DNA from 4 places in the Streptomyces sp. NBC_01198 genome. Region 1 is predicted to be linked to each of the others. Evidence: riboswitches for the same ligand, from Rfam matches in the RefSeq annotation. Region 1 holds a riboswitch; each other region holds the start of a gene.
What was found. Region 1 has a riboswitch for cyclic di-AMP ahead of OG702_RS21010 (M23 family metallopeptidase). Riboswitches for the same ligand answer to the same signal wherever they lie in the genome.
Positions count from the first base shown of each region.

Region 2: linked by a shared signal. The riboswitch ahead of OG702_RS34160 (C40 family peptidase) and the one ahead of OG702_RS21010 (M23 family metallopeptidase) in region 1 are both predicted to bind cyclic di-AMP.
Region 3: linked by a shared signal. The riboswitch ahead of OG702_RS13620 (C40 family peptidase) and the one ahead of OG702_RS21010 (M23 family metallopeptidase) in region 1 are both predicted to bind cyclic di-AMP.
Region 4: linked by a shared signal. The riboswitch ahead of OG702_RS30525 (M23 family metallopeptidase) and the one ahead of OG702_RS21010 (M23 family metallopeptidase) in region 1 are both predicted to bind cyclic di-AMP.

Region 1 covers NZ_CP108568.1:4,686,208-4,689,306, reverse strand. The annotation lists gene OG702_RS21010 (M23 family metallopeptidase) at 1-1,072, opposite strand, end outside; cyclic di-AMP (ydaO/yuaA leader) riboswitch at 1,085-1,243, opposite strand; gene OG702_RS21005 (N-acetylmuramoyl-L-alanine amidase) at 1,638-2,339, shown strand; gene OG702_RS21000 (DUF4240 domain-containing protein) at 2,357-2,998, opposite strand.
Region 2 covers NZ_CP108568.1:7,684,252-7,687,350, reverse strand. The annotation lists gene OG702_RS34170 (ATP-dependent Clp protease proteolytic subunit) at 1-381, shown strand, start outside; gene OG702_RS34165 (hypothetical protein) at 388-708, shown strand; cyclic di-AMP (ydaO/yuaA leader) riboswitch at 1,041-1,243, shown strand; gene OG702_RS34160 (C40 family peptidase) at 1,247-1,726, shown strand; gene OG702_RS34155 (ATP-binding protein) at 1,791-2,222, opposite strand; gene OG702_RS34150 (helix-turn-helix domain-containing protein) at 2,502-3,099, shown strand, end outside.
Region 3 covers NZ_CP108568.1:3,074,817-3,077,915, forward strand. The annotation lists gene pcrA (DNA helicase PcrA) at 1-112, opposite strand, end outside; gene OG702_RS13615 (C40 family peptidase) at 327-1,439, shown strand; cyclic di-AMP (ydaO/yuaA leader) riboswitch at 1,570-1,726, shown strand; gene OG702_RS13620 (C40 family peptidase) at 1,734-2,768, shown strand; gene OG702_RS13625 (C40 family peptidase) at 3,074-3,099, shown strand, end outside.
Region 4 covers NZ_CP108568.1:6,854,869-6,857,967, forward strand. The annotation lists gene OG702_RS30515 (uridine kinase) at 1-460, shown strand, start outside; gene OG702_RS30520 (GNAT family N-acetyltransferase) at 534-1,550, shown strand; cyclic di-AMP (ydaO/yuaA leader) riboswitch at 1,937-2,125, shown strand; gene OG702_RS30525 (M23 family metallopeptidase) at 2,131-2,955, shown strand; gene OG702_RS30530 (AAA family ATPase) at 2,992-3,099, opposite strand, start outside.

The sequences.
Region 1 (3,099 bases):
TGACGACCTCGCCGGACGTGGCGACCATCGTCGACAGGTGGCAGTACCACAGCTCGGTGCCGTCATCGAGGCGGAGGACCACCCGGTAGCCGAACGAGCCCGCCCAGCCGGCCGAGGTGACCGTGCCGCTGTGGACGGCGTGCACCGGGGTGCCGGTGGGGGCGGCGAAGTCCTGGCCGGTGTGGGTCGCCCACATGTTGCCGGACTCGCCGAAGGCGGTGGTGAGGGTGTAGGAGGCGACCGGCTTGACGTAGGAGACGGCGAGCCGGGCGAGCCGTTCGGCCTCCGCCCGCGCGGCGGCGTCCGCGGCCGCCTTGGCCTTCGCCTCGGCCTCGGCCTTCGCGGCTGCGGCCTGCTCGCGCACCTTGCGGGCGGCGGCCTCCTTGGCCGCCTGCTCGGCGGCGGACTTCTCGGCGGCCTCGCGCTCGGCGCGGGCGGCGGCGTCGCGCTGCCGGGTGACCTGGTCGACGATGCGGGTGCGCAGCGCCTCGCCGGGGTCGACGGGGGTCGCGGCGGCGGCCACGTCCTCCTCGCCGTGCGCGTCCTGGGCGGCGTCATTAGCAGCCGCCGTAACGGCCGGGTGTGGGGCGTCCGCCGTGCCGGTCGCCTGGACGACGGCGGAGGGGTCGTACGACGGTGTGCCGACCGAGACCTCGGGCTGCGGGGCCGGGACCGCCTGTGCGGGCAGTGCGTCGGGGAAGCCGGGCGAGTCCGGCAGCGATATCGGCGGCCCGGCGGGCGGCGCGTCGGCCGCCTCGGCCACTCCACCGGCACCGACCGCGGCCATGGCCGCCATGCCCAGCACGGCGCTGCCGACCGCCGCGCCACGGGCGGGCAGGCCGGTGCGCTGCCGCGGCAGGCGCAGCTGGCTGCGCAGGCCGGCGGGCTCCGAACCGTAGTCGTAGCCGTCGTGGGACGGCGCGGACGACGCCGGCGAGGACGAGGAAGGGGTGGCGGCGGAGCCGTCGGAGGGGGCGCCGGACGGCAGGGGCTCGTCCCGCTCCCCGAAGGGCCACTCCCCGGTCGGTTCTGCTACCGGGGCAGGAGCGTAGGCAGGCTGGTTGGACGCCACGGGGGCGCACTCCTTTCCTTCCTTCTCGCCTACCGGGTTAGCTGACGGGTTCGGAGCAGGAAGGTCTCCTACGGGCCTGACGGCTGCCCGATTCACCCCATTGGACCCCTCCCGCGGTAGCGGAAGGGCGGGTCCCCGGTTCCCGCGGACGGGATTCGGCAAGCGCACGGTGCCGCCTGTCGGCGGCGGTGACGACCGCGCTGCGTTATCGAACGTTAATAGAGCCGGAGAGGTTTTCCAAGCCGAATGGGAGAGTTGGGGACGGGAACCAATCGGGCAAGGTATACGTAGAGTGGAGGAACCGGACAGGTGGCGTGGCCGGGCAGTGATGTGAGTGTGCGTCAGTTGTTATCGGAGAGGCCGACATGGCTACGGGCGGTGAGCGGGTGACGGCGGGGCGCAGCGGCGTGCGGGCGCAGATATCCGCCTGACCGGCGCGGTACCAGTGGTCTGGACCTGTGCCAATTCGCGAACCACTTGGCATGCCAGGGGCGCGGGCCGCACGATGGGCGGGCCCGTTCTTGTCATGCACCCGCCCTCATCATGACGCCTCAGGGAGCCTTCGATGGAACGCCCCAATCCCGCCGTGCCCAGCCGCCGTTCGCTGCTGCGCGGCGGCCTCGGCCTCGGTGCCGCCGCCACCGCGGGCCTCACCGCCGGCCTCTGGCCCGCCGGAGCCGCGCAGGCAGCCGACGGACCCGCAGGTGCCGCGCTGACAGCCGACGGACCCGCCGACGCCGTGCGGGCGGTCGACCGACCCGCCGCCCTCCGCGCCGGGACGGTGGACTACCCGTCAGCCACCTGGGCGGCGGCCAGCACCGCCAACTACACCGCCGCCAGCAGGCCGACCACGTATCCGATCCAGATGGTGGTCATCCACGTCACCCAGGAGACCTTCGCCGACACGATCACGCTCTTCAAGGACCCGGCCCACGCCGCCTCGGCGCATTACGTGGTCCGGTCCGCCGACGGCGCCATCGACCAGTGCGTCCGCGAGCACGACGTCGCCTGGCACGCGGGGAACTGGGACTACAACACGCGCAGCATCGGCATCGAGCACGAGGGCTGGGTGGACCAGCCGTCCTACTTCACCACCGCGCTCTACCACGCCTCGGCGGCGCTCACGGCGGAGATCTGCGACAAGTACGGCATCCCCAAGGACCGCAACCACATCATCGGCCACTCCCAGGTCCCCGGCACCGACCACACCGACCCGGGGCCCAACTGGGACTGGGTGCGCTACATCCGCCTGGTCAACGGCGTCTGAGGCCCGCGGCCGCCGGCTCAACGCGGATCGGAGCCGGTGCCGGTGGGCCCGTCCAGCGGGAACATGACGCTGAGCCGGGGCAGCCGCCTGGCCGCCTCCTCCTCGTCACGGGCCGTCCAGCGGCTCCCTGACGGGTCGCGGCTGCCGTACGGGACCGGTGGGGCGCCGCCGTGCCCGGAGGGGCCGGCGGCGCGGCGTACGGCGGCGTAGAAGGCGTCGCCGAAGTCGTCGGACGGCCCGGTCGCCAGCTCGTACGCCTCCAGCCCGAGCCTGTCGAGGGTCGGCCAGCCGGGCCGGTCCTCGGCGGGCCAGGCGGACCTGGGGCGGCCGGCGAGCCGCAGGACCTCGGGGGCGTAGGCCAGGACGTCGGCGTCGTTGACCGCCGCCTCGAACGCGGCCCGGCCCAGGCCCATCATCCAGTGCTGGAAGGCGCGGAAATCGTCGTCGGAACACCAGCCGCCGAAGATCCGGTCGGCGGCACCCCACAGATTCCAGGTGAAGGCCTCGTCGGTCATCCGGTCGAGGCAGGCCTGAAAGCCCACGATCTCCCCGGCGGACAGGCACGCGAGCGCTTGGCGGAGCCAGGCATCACGCTTGTCACCGCCGAATCCATGCCGCCGGGAGTCCTCAAGGAGGGCCCAGAAGGAGTCGGTGTCCATGGCTGCTGACTATGCCAGGGGCGCCTGATCGCGCCAATTCCCGGGCCGGAAAGCCCAGTTGTTGGACAGGGGCGCCGGGTGCGATCGCCGGCCGGGCGCCG
Region 2 (3,099 bases), 3.0 Mb from region 1:
ACGATGCAGTTCGTCACCTGCGACGTCGCGACCGTGTGCATCGGGCAGGCCGCGTCGGCCGCCGCGGTGCTGCTGACGGCCGGGGCGCCGGGCAAGCGCATGATCACCCCGGGGGCGCGGATCCTCATCCACCAGCCCTCGATGAGCGACGTGGTGCAGGGCGATGTCTCCGACCTGGAGATCCAGGCCAACGAACTGCTGCGCACCCGAGAGCAGTTGGAGACGCTGCTGGCCCGGCACACCGGCCAGGACCTGGACCGGGTGCGTACCGACATCGAGCGGGACAAGGTCTTCGACGCCGAATCCGCGGTCGCGTACGGCCTGGTGGACCGGCTGACCACCAGCCGCAAGGCCAACGGCCCCTCCTACGGCCTGCGGTGAGGCCCGGTGGTGCCGGAACTGCCGCCGCTGCCGGCGCTCACCCGTTCCGAGGGCGAGCTGATCGACTGCTACCTGGAGGTCGTTGACCTGCTGGGCCGGATCAACCCGTCGCGGACCACCGACACCTACGCGGCGCTGCGGGCCGCCCAGGCGCTGGTCGGGCGGGCCGTGGCACTGCGGGAGGCGCTGACGGTGATGCATCTGCGCGGCGAGACGGACCTGCATCACGCCACGCTGGGGCGGGCGCTGCGGGTGCTCGACGGTGAACGCCGGTCGTCACTTGCCGTGGTGCCGCCCGAGACGGCTCCGCCGCCGGTGGCCGACTGACCCGGCGGACCGTCCGCGGCCGGACCGGGGACGCGGCTCGTCACCCAGCGGCGCGACCGCCCCCGATTCGGCCGAACATCGGCTCAGCCCATTGGCGGATCGGCAACCCGGCGCGGACGGCCGGCGCGGTTGCGTACCCGTTTGCCGATGATCGACAAGCCCGCAGGTCACACGGGCCGCCGGCGGCGCAGTCCACCCGGAAGGCCTAATGCCGTCACCCGGATGGCAGCAGTGTGACGAGAGTCACATCGGGCGTTTCCCAGCCGGTGCCGGCGTGCGCGGTGCGTCACGATCCGTGGTGACGACAAGCCCCCGCCGCCGTGGCGGGGCGGTCCGCACGGAAGCCGAATCCCGCCGGCGTGCGGATGTCAGGTCGACACGAGTGCAACGGCGGGAGCGGAGGACCCAGGCACGACGGGGCAGGCCAGGAGCAGGTAAGGGCCGCCTCTTGGGGTGAAGCCGCTGCATGCGGCCGGGCATCTTCGCCTGCTCGAACCCGACAGGTCATCCTTCGCAGGCTGACGACGAAGGGTTGCGCATGACCGCGCCTATCGCACTGTCCGCCAGGCTGTCCCGGATCGGGGCCGCCTCGGTGCTCACCGCGGCGGCCGTCGCCGTACCGGCGCTGCTGCCGGGCGCCGCACAGCAGGCGGACGCCGCCACGCTCGCCGCGAGAGCCCTCGGCGTGGCGGCCTCGAAGCAGGGCTCGCCCTACCAGTGGGGCGCCGCGGGGCCCAGCCGCTTCGACTGCTCGGGCCTGACGCTGTACTCGTTCAAGCAGGCGGGCAGGAAGCTGCCGCGCACCGCGGCGGCGCAGTACGGCAGCACCAGGCACATCTCGTCATCCGCGCGCCGGGCGGGCGACCTGGTGTTCTTCCACACCGGCTCGTCGAGCTCGTCGGTCTACCACGTCGGGATCTACGCGGGCGGCGGCGCGATCTGGCACGCCCCGAAGACCGGCGCGCGGGTCCGGCTGGAGCACATCTGGACCAGGAGTGTGTGGTACGGCCGGGTGTGACGCCCGGGGAGCCCCCGGGGACAGGCGCGGCGGCCGGCACGCAGCCGGCGGCCGGGACCGCCGGTCAGCCGACCGGGACCGCCCACGGCAGCATGATCCACACGGTCTTCCCCCCGGCGTCGGTCGGCGTGACCTGCAGGCTGCCGCCGGACTCCGCCGTGAGGTGGCGGACGATCACCATCCCCCGCCCGCTGTCCTGTTGCAGCGCGGCGGCGGTCTCCTGCCGTGGCCAGCGCGGATGGCTGTCGGTGACGCCGATGTGCAACTCCTCCAGGCGTTCGAGGCGTACGTCGACGGTGAAGGTCGGCGACAGCCCCGAGGTGTGCAGTACCGCGTTGGTGGCCAACTCCGACACGATCAGACGGACCGCGTCGACAGCGGGGGCCCCGGCGGGCAGCCCCCAGTCGGCGAGTAGACCGCACACGTAGCGCCTGGCCGTCGTCACCGACGCGGGGTCGCTCGGCAGGGTGATGGATGCTTCCTGAAGATCTGCCATGGCGACGCTTCCCTTTCCCGCCGTGACCTGGCTCCGGTACGTACCTGCGCCGGAGCGGGACGCCCCGGGAATTGGGCCGCCTCGCTTACGTCGGGTTCGCGCCAGAATGACACTCATCGTGCCGCCTATACGGACCTTCCACGGGTGTCTGCATATATCTGTCGCTCAAAACGGTGAACTCTGCTACGTGAGAGCGCATTTGGTCGGCACACTGTCGTATCGGGTGAATAGGGCGGCATGCAGGGCGACATGCCGCACACCGAGGAGGCGCGAGAAACGATGGAAAGAGTGCCCGCCGTACGCCGGCGCAGACTTGGCGCCGAGTTGCGGCGCCTGCGCGACCTGGCAGGACTCACCAGCGGCGAGGCCGCGGACCGGGCCGGCTGGCACCAGTCGAAGGTGAGCAGGATCGAGACCGGCCAGAGCAGCGTACGGGCCGAGGACGTGAACCTGCTGCTCGACATCTACACGGTGCGCGACCGGGACGTCCGCGACCTGCTGCGCACCCTCGCCGGCTACGGCCACCAGCGCGGCTGGTGGCACGACTTCCGCGAGGTCCTGCCGGTGGAATACCGCGACTTCATCAGCCTGGAGACCGGCGCGAGCCGGGCCAGGACGATGGAGACCAGCGTGGTGCCCGGCCTGCTGCAGACCCACGACTACGCCCATGCCCTGACCAGGGACGTCATGCCGCAGCTCGCGCCGCGCGAGGTGGACGCGCTGGTGGACGTGCGGATCGCGCGGCAGGCGGTGCTGCACCAGGATCCGCCGCTCGAACTGACCGCGGTGCTCGACGAGGCGGTGCTGCGCCGCGAGGTCGGCGGCCCTGAGGTGATGGCGGGTCAACTGCGGAGCCTGGTCGAGGCGGCGGAGCTGC
Region 3 (3,099 bases), 1.6 Mb from region 1:
CGTACCCGCCGCCGGGGCCCCGGTCCTCCGGGGGCGGCGGGGCGTCGGGGTCGGCCGGTTCCGGTGCCACGTGCAGACCGGGCAGGAAGTCGTCGTCAAAGAGGCTGCTCATCGCCTCCCGAGTCTAGGCGCCCGCACCGACACCCACGCCCCCCTTCCGGCGGACGGCCGCACCCGGCGGCGGCGGTAGCCCGATTACCACGCTGAGTGACAATCCGACTTGATTACGAAAAGGTATCGGGCCTATCGGACACCGCTCTTCCCAGCGGTGCCGCCGCCCGGCTACGGTGCCGCACCAGGCAGTGTCCGAAAGGAGTCCGCCGGGGATGGCGACACACCGTAAGACCCGTACCGCGACGATCACCGCCCCGCGCACGGCTGTGGGGCTCACAACGGCCGCCCTGGCCACGGTGACCCTGTTCTCCGAGACCGCGGGCGCCGCACCCGCCGCGCCCGCGCCGCAGCCGTCGATCAGCGCGGTGAAGGCGAAGGTCGACGCGCTGCTGCACCAGGCGGAGGTCGCCACCGAGCACTACAACGGCGCCAAGGAGCAGGCCTCCCAGCAGAACGCCACCGTCAACAAGCTGCTGGCGCAGGCGGCACAGAAGACGCAGACGCTGAACGACTCGCGCCGGCTGCTCGGGCAGTACGCGGCCGCGCAGTACCGCAGCGGCGGCGACGACTCGACCGGGCGCTTCCTGATGGCGACCGACCCGCAGGACCTGCTGGACCAGACGCATCTGGTGGGCCTGCTGGGGAAGCGGCAGAAGTCGGCCGTCGAGTCCTACCGGGTGCAGCAGGCGGCGGCCACCCAGCAGCGCATCGAGGCGGCCAGGAGCCTGGCGACGCTGACCACCCGGCAGGCGCAGCTGCGGACCGCCAAGGCCGACGTGCAGACCAAGCTGGGCGCCGCCCAGACGCTGCTGAACAGCCTCACCGCGCAGGAGAAGGAACGGCTGGCGGCCCTGCAGGCCAAGCAGGAGCAGGAGGCCAAGCGGAAGGCCGCCGCCATCGCCGCACAGGAGAAGGCAAAGGCGAAGACAGCGGCGAAGAAGTCGGGGTCGACCGCGCCGGCGACGCCGGCCAACGCGTCGGTCGCCGCCAAGGCCATCGCCTTCGCGCACGCCCAGCTGGGCAAGCCGTACGTGTGGGGCGCGACCGGCCCGGCCTCCTTCGACTGCTCGGGCCTGACCCAGGCGTCCTACAAGGCGGCGGGCATCACGCTGCCGCGGACCACGGGCGAGCAGGTCGACGTCGGCACCCGGGTCTCGACCTCGGACCTCCAGCCGGGTGACCTGATCTTCTTCTACAGCGACGCCAGCCACGTCGGTCTCTACATCGGCGACGGCAACATGATCCACGCTCCGCACACGGGAACGGTCGTCAAGGTCGCTCCGATCACCGAAATGCCGATCTATGCAGCGGTTCGTCCGTACTGAATCGACCACCAACCGTAAGATCACAAAGCGATTTCGGTCACGTTGCAATCCAAACTTCCCAACATCCGGAGAAGTTGAGTACGGTAACCCGCTAGGTGACGCGTTCGCCGCCGGTGAAAGTGCCGGCACCGCGCCGCCTCCGCTCAATCCGGCCCAGGCCGGAACCGGGGACCCACCACGCACCATCGGGGTGAATCGGGACAGACGCCGGCAGGTGTCCGACCCGTAGGGCTGCCTTCCCTGCCCGAACCCGTCAGCTAACCCGGTCGGCGGTTCACGGAAGGAGTCGCCTTCGTGGCGTCGCATCGCAAGCCGCGCCCGCGGATACTCGCCTCGACCGCCCCCCGTGCGGCGGTCGGCGTCACCGCGGCGGCCATCGCATCGGTCACCCTGCTCAGCGAGAGCGCGAGCGCGGCGCCCGCGAAGCCCTCCATCACCGAGGTCAAGGCGCAGATCGACACCCTGAACCAGCAGGCCGAGGTCGCGACGCAGAACTACGACCAGGCCAAGGAGAAGACCGACACCCAGCGCGACAAGACCAACCAGCTGCTCGCGCAGGTCGCCCGGAAGACCGAGCAGATGAACGAGTCCCGCCGGGTGCTGGGACAGTTCGCCAGCGAGCAGTACCGCGACGGCGGCATCGACCAGACCGTGCAGCTGCTGCTGGCCGACAACCCCGAGCAGTTCCTGAACCAGTCGCACATGGTCAACCAGCTCTCCGCGACGCAGACCGAGGCGCTGAAGAACTTCCAGATCCAGCAGGAGCAGGCCTCGATCCAGCGGTCGCAGGCCACTGCGAGCCTGACCCAGCTGACCAACGCCCAGAAGCAGCTGGCCACCCAGAAGAAGACGGTGCAGACCAAGCTCGCGGCCGCGCAGAAGCTGCTCAACAGCCTCAGCGCCGCGCAGCGCGCCAAGATCGCCGGCATGAAGAAGGGCAAGTCCTCGCCGGCGAGCTACAGCTACTCCGGCCCCGCGTCCGGCCGTGCCGCCGCCGCGATCAAGTTCGCGCTCGCCCAGCGTGGCAAGCCGTACGTCTACGGCGCCACCGGCCCCGGCTCGTACGACTGCTCGGGCCTGACCCAGGCCGCCTACGGCGCGGCGGGCGTCAAGCTCGGCCGGACCACCTACGACCAGGACAAGGACGGCGTCGCCGTCTCGAAGGCCGACCTGCAGCCCGGCGACCTGGTCTTCTTCTACTCGGGGCTGTCCCACGTGGGCATCTACCTGGGCAACGGCCAGATCGTGCACGCCCCGCACACCGGCGCGTTCGTCGAGGTCGCCCCGCTGAGCTGGATGCCCTTCGCCGCCGCCCGCCGGGTCGCCTGACCGCAGGCACACGCCCGCGGCGCCGGGGCCGGAAACGGGCCAACGGTCAGGCTGGGTCCGTTTCCGTCCCGCTCACCCGTCGAACGGCGGTCGTTTCCTTGCACGGGCCGACCGATACGGGACAGTCCCGGTCAGTACGTCCCGGTGCGCCCCCGGGCAGGTTTAGCGTCGCTCCTCAGGTGGCCGACACCCCACTGCCGTCCGGTACCGGACGGCAACGGCCACCCCCGCCGAAGGCCCGGCGGCGTGCTGCTCCCCCGTGCAGCCGCCGCCGGGCCGCCCCTCGGAAGGAGTGACGGCCCGCGATGGCCTCACACAGTCCCGCCCTCAC
Region 4 (3,099 bases), 2.2 Mb from region 1:
CCACCCGGTGCTGCGGGTACGGGCGCAGGCCTTCTGGCGGCCCGCCTCGCAGCGGCTCGAGTACGGCCATCAGGACGTGGACGCGTTCTACCAGCTGTGGCTGGACACCGGAGCGCTGCGCCGCGAGGTGCTCGACCCGCTCGGTCCCGGCGGCAGCGGCCGCGCCCTGCCGTCGCTGCGCGACCCCGGGACAGACCGCTCCACCCGGGCGGAGTACGTGGCTCTGCCGCCGGGCGGGGTCCTGGTGCTGGACGGTCCGCTGCTGCTCGGCCAGGGCCTGCCGCTGGATCTGACGGTCCATCTGCGGTTGTCCGAGGCCGCGCTGCGGCGCCGTACGGAACCGGCCGAGCAGTGGACGCTGCCCGCCTACCGCCGCTACGCCCGCGAGGCGCTGCCGGAAGAGAGCGCCGATGTCCTGGTGCGTGCCGACGATCCGCGGCACCCGGCCTGGACCGGCTGACACCGCCGCGGCGTCCGGCCCCCGGCACCGCCTTGCCGTGGAGGTGCGCGCTTCGCTAGCGTCCTCGAACACCATGACTGTCGCCACCGCGCCGCTGACCGCCGAGCACATACCCCTGGCCGTACAGCGGTACGACCGCTGGTTCTCGCGCGCCCGGCGGCCGCCGTCCCAGCGGTCCTGGCTGACCGACGGACCCGTACGCGGCGACGAGCTGGTGGCCAAGCTGCACGCCGTCCCCGGCCTCGAAGCCTGCCGCGCACTGGACGGCGACGGCAACCTGATCGGCTACCTCGCCGCCCAGCCGGTCACCCTCGCGCCCGACGACCCGGCGGCGCTGCGCACCCACCCGCGCTCGGCCCTGGTGCCCTACGGCGGCCACGCGCTGCCCGGCGGGCGGGAGACCGAGGTGCTGCGCTCGCTCTACGCCAGGATCGCCGACCGGCTGGTCGCCGACCGCCGCCTCGTCCACTACGTCCAGGTGCCGGCCGGCGAGGTCGCCACCGCCCCCTGGGCCGACCTCGGCTTCGGCCGCGAACTCGTGCACGGCCTGATGGCGGTCAAGGCCAGGGGCCGCCAGCCGCGCGGCGTCGAGGGCCTCGGCATCCGCCGGGCCGGTCCCGGCGACCTGCCGCAGATCGGCCGGATGGCGGCGGAGTCCTCCCGGCGGCAGCGCGAGTCCGCGATGTTCCAGCCGCAGCCGGAGGGCGCGCTGGCCGCGCTGCGGCTGCACTACGCCGACGCGCTCGCCGATCCGCGCTGCGGAGCCTGGATCGCGTCCCGCAGGGGCGAGGAGATCGCCATGGTGCTGGTCGTCCCGGCCGTGCCCGACCCGGTCGTACCGGAGTCGTGCGTGGAACTCGCCGAGGCGTACGTGGAACCCGCCGCGCGCGGCGAGGGCATCAGCCGGGTGCTGCTGGCCACCGCGCTGGCGTGGGCGTACGACAACGGCCACCGCTACATCTCGGCCCGCTGGCACTCCGCCTCCCCGCTGGCCGCGGGGCACTGGCCGGCGGTCGGCTTCCGGCCGGTGGCCTACCGGCTCAGCCGGACGCTGGACGCGCGCATCGGCGGAGTGCCGGGCAGCTACTGAGGACGGGCTGACGTCCCGTCGGCCGCGATCCCGGCATATCCGAAACACCGTGCCAATTCCGGCATTTCGCAGTGACGCCGATCACTGCCGGCCGGATCCGTGACCGGCGTCACGGGCCGAACACGGTCCGGCTCCCCGGCGACACCCGCTGTTTCCGGTCCGGGCCGTTTGTCACCCTGTGCGGCCCGCCGCTCGACTCGCGGTGACCGGTCCGCATACGTACCGGCGTGTACGGATGGCGAGGAGTAACCGCCGGTACGGGCGGATTGGGGCGGCATGCCGCGTTTGGTTGCCCGCCGCTCCCGGCGTCGTCTAGCTTCGCCCTACCGCGGGCCGGACGTCCGCGGTATCCGCCGGGCGGGACGCCGAATCCTGCCGCCGCCCGGTATCGGGAACAGCCGAGCACTCAGGGCAGGAGCGGGGGACCCAGGTAGGTCGCCGTCCGGGGACACCGGACGGCTCGGGGTGAAGCCGCGCGACCGTACGCGCTCCTCGGAGCGCGGCCACGGCGGACCGCGGCCGGGCATCTCCTGCCCGAACCCGACAGCTCACCTCGCAGGCGTAGGAGAGGAATTCCCCCATGCCCGCAAAGGGACAGCACCGCAAGCCCCGCTCGCTCAACCGCCTGACCCGGGTGTGCATCGCGGCGGGCACCGGAGGCGCCGCCCTCGCGGTGCCGCTGCTCGGCGTCGGCCACGCGTCGGCCGCCGAGCCCACCAAGGCCCCCGCCGCTTCCGCGAAGTCGCACGAGTACACCGTCGTCCGCGGGGACACCCTGGCGAAGATCGCCACCACCCACCACGTCAAGGGCGGCTGGAAGTCGCTGTACAAGGCCAACAAGAAGGTCATCGGAGCCAACCCGAGTCTGATCCGCCCCGGCCAGCACCTCACGCTGAACACCGCCCCGGTCAAGGCCGCGCCGGCCCCCGCGAAGAAGGCCGCCCCGGCCCCGGCCAAGAAGGCCGCGCCCGCGGCCGCCAAGAAGGCCGTCAGCTCCACCGGCTACACCAAGCCGGTCGGCGACGCCGCCATCGGCACCCCTTACCACGCCCAGGGCTCCAACTGGTCCTCCGGTTACCACACCGGTGTCGACTTCCTGGTCTGGACCGGCACCCCGGTCCACTCCGTGGCGGCGGGCACCGTGGTGCACGCAGGCGCCGACGGCGCCTACGGCAACGACGTGATCATCCGGCACGCCGACGGCAAGTACACGCTGTACGGCCACCTGACCAAGCCGGTTGTCTCCGTCGGCCAGACCGTCGCCTCCGGCCAGGAGATCGGCATATCCGGCGCCACCGGCAACGTCACAGGACCGCACCTGCACTTCGAGGTCCGCACCACGCCGAACTACGGTTCCGACATCGACCCCGTCGCCTACCTCGCGGCGCACGGTGTCACCATCTGAGTCGCCTGACGCCCCACGGCAGTGCCCGCCCGGTCTTCACCACCGGGCGGGCGCTGCCGTGTGTCCCTCCTCGAACAGCCCGGCCAGCTCGCCGCGGGAGACCACGCCGAGCTTCGGATACGCCTTGTAGAGGTGGTAGCCGAC